DNA from 2 places in the Virgibacillus xinjiangensis genome. Region 2 is predicted to be linked to the other one. Evidence: a T-box and tRNA genes for the amino acid it is inferred to sense, from the RefSeq annotation. Region 2 holds a T-box; the other holds one or more tRNA genes.

Region 1 (3,127 bases), on a different contig from region 2:
CGGAAAAAGATGCTATCCGGAAAATGGAGCCGGAAGAAATCTTTGAAGCATTGAAAGAGGCGGGTGGTGAGAACTTCGGCCATGTCACCATTTCCGGCGGGAATCCTGCATTGTTGGCAAGATTGGATGGGCTGGTCGATCTCCTGCATGAACATGGCATGAAGGTGGCATTGGAGACGCAGGGGAGCAAGTGGCAGGACTGGTTTATCCATATTGACGACCTGACACTGTCACCGAAACCGCCGAGCTCCGGCATGAAGACGGATTTTTCCGTACTGGATTTCATTATAGATTCATTGCAACGCAAGCAGAAGGGGGAATTCAGCCTGAAAGTGGTCATTTTTGAGGAAGCGGACTTGGAATACGCTCAGCATATCCATCAGCGGTATCCGGATGTCGAGCTGTTCCTCCAGGTGGGGAATGATGACCTGGAGACCGTGGAGGAGCAGGAATTCCTTCCTTATTCACTGCGCAGATATGAGCGGTTGATCGATCGGGTGATGGAGGATGATATATTGAAAGATGTGCGGGTGCTGCCGCAACTCCATACGTATCTGTGGGGGAACAAGCGCGGGGTGTGATGGCTGCGGATTCCGGCGTTCATGTGCGTTCTACTAAGAATCCTTCGCGTGCCGCTTGGTAAGCCGCAAGTAGCGCCTCACACCCGCCGCTGCGGAAATTCCACTACGCTTTCCGCGGGTGACCCGTGAGCTCTCTCGAACTACGTTCTTCGCGATCTCACTCTGGTCACGGTTCCCGCAGGACCCTTCGTGGATTTCCTCCGCTGGTTTGGTGATTTGATTGTAGTGATGTCTGTAGCTGTAAGAGAATAGAAGAATTCAATGATAGCCGGGTGATTTTAGGTGATTGATCCACAGTCATTCGAAAATCAGATCGATTCCATAGCGTAGACAAAATACGTAGACTCCAGTGGGAACAGCACGAGTATGAAGACCCCTCAGGAAGCGTCCTTTGCTTCCGAGGAGACTGAAGCCGTGCCCACGGAAAGCGAAGTATTTTGTCACAGCGGCGGCAGTATTCTGCTGTATTCGCCATAGATTGGAGCTCCATTAAAGCAATAAGCAATATAACCACTAAAAAAGGCTTAGAGACATTTTCTCTAAGCCTTTTTCTGCAGCATTCTATTTTTTCTTGCATCAAAGCAGGATAATTATGGAAACATCTTGAATAATTACATAGAAGGTTTTAAAAGCGGAGAAGGTGGGATTCGAACCCACGCGACGGTTGCCCGTCCTAATGCATTTCGAGTGCATCCCCTTCAGCCGGACTTGGGTACTTCTCCATCATAGAAATGGTGCTGGTAGGGTGAACCCCCACACGAACATAGCGAGTAATGTGTCTATCAACTCTGCTACACCTGCCAATAAAAACCACATAAAAAATAATAATCCTTTTTTTCGATTTCTTCAAGGGATTTGCGTGGATTTTTTTTGCTCCAATATAAGATGAAATGATGGAGTATTTGGAATGAAAGCATACTACAAACAGGAATGGAGGATAATCAATGAAAAAGCCTATGCCCATTTTCGGGCTGATTCTATTGCTGGCGAGCGCCGGCTTGGCAGTATTCTTGTGGATGGAAACGGAAAGGACAACAGAAGACCAGGCAGAAAGTGCAGCAGCGATGGAAGAGGAGGCGGAGGATGATGGTCATACGGAAGAGATTTCCGAGCAGAGGGAAAAGATCAAGGGCAGTATCAGCGAGCAAGAGCTTCAGGAGTTTGAGGAACAGGGATTGAATCCATTCGGTGAGGACAGGCCCCATTATGAATTGACGGATGACTATTACCAGGAGTATATCCATGGTATGTCCCATCAAAAGGTGAAGGCGTCGAAAAAATGGGGGTTCTACGAGATTCACCCACAGCGGATCAACTGGCTGTTGGAAGGCATGGAGAAGGTCGCACTGGATCATGAGGATGTCTATCGGAGAATCCTTTTGAAGTGGAAGGAAGGGGATTTTTCCACGGCAGATGCCGACCATAACGCTGTCTGGGAACTGCAGGGTGGAACTGTAGGAAAGGCCAGCGGTGTCATGGATCCGGAAGAAGAACAGGCATACTTGGAAAGTGAGAAAGAGTAAGTGAGTAAAAAACGATAAGCAGTTTTCTTGCCAGTTTTCCTCCTCTTTTGTAACAATGAAGACAGTACTTAGTTTATAAAATGGAGGAATCAATACATGAAAATAGCAGCTTTGGTAGGTAGTAACAGGAAAGACTCATACAACAGACAGCTTACTGCATACATGCAGAAAAGGTATGACGGGAAATTGGACATAGAAGTCCTCCCGATCGACCAGCTTCCATTCTATAATCAGGATGACGAACTCAATCCGCCTCAAATTGTAGAGGACCTACGTAGTATCATCAAGGAGAGCGATGGTATCCTTATTGCAACACCGGAATACAATGGTTCCATTTCCGGAATGTTGAAGAATGCTCTCGACTGGTTTTCCCGTGTGGATCAGGTCATGGTCAATAAACCGACCATGATTGTCGGTGCGTCCATGGGAGCTCTGGGCACTGTCAAGGCCCAACTGCAACTTCGCCAGATCCTTAATGCGCCTGGAATCGGTGCTTTGACCCTGCCGGGAAATGAGGTAGTGATCGGCACTGTTCATGAAAAAATCGATGCTGACGGCAACTTAATGGATGAGCAGACCATTTCCTTCCTTGATCATGTTGTGGAAAACTTCATTAAATGGGCGGAAAATGTGAAATTCTATAGCTAAATAGTATATAAATGGAAGGACACGTCTCCCGTCATAGGACTAGGGGCGTGTTTTTTCATGGGAAGGCAAAGGAATTTGGCAAAATGTGTAAGACATGTTGTATAATCAAACATGTAATAGAAGTGGTCCAGCAATAATCGACCATATTTCTTAGTGATTGATAGATTGGGAGGGTAAACAATGAAAAAGTTACTTATTTTGGCATTCCTTGTTCCTATGTTATTGGCTGCGTGTTCGAATGATGAACCTGCCGATGAACCGACAGACACGGATCAAGAGGAAACGACAGAGAATGGTCAGGAAGAGGAAACAGCCGGTGAAAATGAAGAAGAGCCTGCTGATGAAACGACAGATGAATCGGATCAGGCAGGGGAA
Region 2 (3,127 bases):
AAGTCGGATTACACCGTTCCCTTCGTCTGTGGCTGCCGTAATTTGGGAGAGGCTGCCCGCCGTATTGGTGAAGGTGCTTCCATGCTGAGGACTAAAGGAGAACCAGGAACAGGGAACATTGTGGAAGCTGTCCGTCATATGCGCCAGGTTCAGTCGGAAATCCGCAAAGTGTCCTCCATGTCCAAGGACGAAGTGATGACCTATGCCAAAGAAATTGGTGCACCGTTCGAACTACTGCTGCAAATCCGTGAAGAAGGACGTCTTCCGGTCGTTAACTTTGCAGCTGGAGGAATTGCTACCCCTGCAGACGCAGCTCTAATGATGGAACTGGGAGCAGACGGTGTATTTGTCGGATCAGGAATCTTCAAATCCGCCAATCCTGCGAAATTTGCCAAGGCTATTGTGGAAGCAACCACCCATTACCAAGACTATTCATTAATCGCCGAGCTCTCCAAGGATCTTGGTACAGCGATGAAAGGTCTGGAGATGAGTACAATTTCAGCCGATGAACGCATGCAAGACCGCAGCGAATAGAAAGAAGGTGTTCAGATGACTGCTACAATTGGTGTGCTGGCCCTGCAAGGGGCTGTGAGGGAACATATACGATCTGTGAAGGAATCAGGAGCATATGCCATTGAGGTAAAGAGAAAAGAACAATTGGATGAGATTGATGGCTTGATTCTCCCAGGTGGAGAAAGCACCACCATGCGCCGCTTGATCGACAGTTATGGTTTTTTTGAAGCCATCCAGAAATTCGGAGAACAGGGAAAGCCTGTTTTCGGAACCTGTGCCGGTCTTATTTTGATGGCCTCATCCATTGAAGGACAAAAGGATGCACATCTGGGTCTGATGGACATGAAAGTTGCTAGAAATGCATTCGGCCGTCAGGTTGCAAGTTTTGAAGCGGAATTGGATATCGGGCGTATAGGGGAACCGTTTAATGCTGTGTTCATCCGTGCCCCTTATATTACGGAAACCGGGGTTGAAGTGGAAGTCCTGGCAACTTATGAAGAACGGATTGTAGCTGCAAGACAGGGGCAATATCTATGTACAGCTTTTCATCCGGAACTGACCGATGATAATAGAATTATCGCCTATTTCGTCTCCATGGTCGAAGGGACTTTGCAGACAGTTGCATCCTGAAAAAAATTCAGCTATGATATAGAATAATAAATCGAAACAGTAATGACAGGAAGCAGTAGCAGTATATTCATCCCGAAGAGAGTCGATGGTTGGTGAAAATCGATGGTGAAATGCTGTGAATCCATCCTTGAACTGGTTTACGGAAGGCTTTGTGCAGGAAGTAGACCCGGTTATGCACCGTTAACAGCGTAGAGCCGGAAGAGTACCAACTCTTCAACAAGGGTGGCAACGCGGGAATCAACCTCTCGTCCCTACATTTAGGGACAGGGGTTTTTTTCATGTGAATGGACACTATGAGTATATTTTAAGGAGGAATAATTATGCTGGATATGAAGTATCTTCGAAATAACTTTGCAGAGGTGAAAGAGAAATTATCTCATCGCGGGGAGGATTTATCCGAACTTGATAAATTTGAAGAGCTGGATGAAAAGCGAAGGAATTTGATTAGTGACAGTGAGAAGTTGAAAGCGGAAAGAAACGAAGCTTCCAAGCAGATTTCCGTACTGAAGAAAGAGAAGAAGGATGCAGAGCCGGCAATTAAAGAGATGCGAGAAGTAGGCCAACGGATCTCGGCATTGGATAAAGAGTTGAAAGAAACGGAGGAGCAGCTCGACCGTATTATGCTCTCTATTCCGAATATCCCTCATGAGAGCGTCCCTGTCGGAGAAGATGAAGAGGATAATTTAGAGGCAAGAAAATGGGGGAAACTTCCTGAATTTGAATATGAAGCCCAAGCACATTGGGATATTGCAACCAATCTGGATATCCTGGACTTTGAAAGGGCGGCAAAAGTGACGGGTAGTCGATTTGTTTTCTACAAAGGAATGGGGGCTAGGCTGGAACGTGCTCTTCTGAATTTCATGATGGATCTACATGCGGATGAACATGGTTATCAGGAAATGCTGCCTCCTCAGATGGTGAACCGGACGAGTATGACTGGCACCGGGCAGCTTCCAAAGTTTGAAGAAGATGCATTCAAAGTGGAGGATTGGGACTACTTCATGATCCCGACCGCCGAGGTACCGGTAACCAATTATCATCGCGATGAAATCTTGTCAGCTGAAGAACTGCCGAAAAAATATGTCGCATACAGTGCCAACTTCCGTTCAGAAGCGGGTTCTGCAGGACGTGATACCAGGGGGCTGATCCGTCAGCATCAATTTAACAAAGTAGAGCTGGTTCATTTGGCGAAGCCGGAAGAATCGTATGAAACATTGGAAACGCTGACCGGCAATGCAGAAAGAGTCCTGCAACTGCTTAAGTTGCCGTATCGGGTAATGAGCATGTGTACAGGTGACCTAGGCTTTACTGCCGCCAAGAAATATGATATTGAGGTATGGATTCCTAGTCAGGATACGTATCGGGAAATCTCCTCTTGTTCCAACTTTGAGGATTTCCAGGCCAGACGTGCAGGGATCCGTTACCGGAAGGAAGCAAACGGGAAACCGGAGTTCGTCCATACGCTGAATGGCTCAGGGCTCGCCATTGGAAGGACAGTTGCAGCTATCTTGGAAAATTACCAGCAAGAGGATAGTTCCGTGATCATCCCGGAAATCCTTCGTCCGTATATGGGCGGAAAAGAAAAGCTGGAGAAATAGGAGAGAGGGATGTCCTCTCTCTTTTCTTAAAAAAAATATTATTAAGGATTGACAGGTTATTTTCTGCATGGTATAGTAGTTCTTGTCTTATTACGGAGGTATACCCAAGTCTGGCTGAAGGGATCGGTCTTGAAAACCGACAGGCGGGTCAAACCGCGCGGGGGTTCGAATCCCTCTACCTCCTCCATTATTAAAACAGCGCATAAAAATTGGAGATATTGAAACCGTTGCGAAGAATGCAACGGTTTTTTAATGACCGCATGGTTTTTGTGATTTATGGTACAATTGACATTGGATAATAAACTACATATAGTACAACATAAACGTAGATAAATGACAGACAATGACCAGGTCACTAGTCCATAAAACCTTCCGAAAGAGATTGG

What was found. A T-box is a leader RNA that pairs with one kind of tRNA and senses whether it is charged. The one in region 2 lies ahead of serS (serine--tRNA ligase), so its partner is inferred to be a tRNA-Ser.
Region 1: it has a tRNA-Ser gene. The T-box ahead of serS (serine--tRNA ligase) is inferred to sense a tRNA for this amino acid. The anticodon was not compared.

What each region holds. Positions count from the first base shown of each region.
Region 1 covers NZ_JBHRSA010000053.1:34,419-37,545, forward strand. Annotated here, with positions in the region: gene queE (7-carboxy-7-deazaguanine synthase QueE) at 1-581, shown strand, start outside; tRNA gene ACFOGI_RS14745 (tRNA-Ser) at 1,214-1,303, opposite strand; gene ACFOGI_RS14750 (DUF6241 domain-containing protein) at 1,526-2,104, shown strand; gene ACFOGI_RS14755 (NADPH-dependent FMN reductase) at 2,201-2,752, shown strand; gene ACFOGI_RS14760 (hypothetical protein) at 2,933-3,127, shown strand, end outside.
Region 2 covers NZ_JBHRSA010000046.1:66,051-69,177, reverse strand. Annotated here, with positions in the region: gene pdxS (pyridoxal 5'-phosphate synthase lyase subunit PdxS) at 1-534, shown strand, start outside; gene pdxT (pyridoxal 5'-phosphate synthase glutaminase subunit PdxT) at 550-1,143, shown strand; T-box leader at 1,177-1,399, shown strand; gene serS (serine--tRNA ligase) at 1,464-2,741, shown strand; tRNA gene ACFOGI_RS12315 (tRNA-Ser) at 2,836-2,928, shown strand.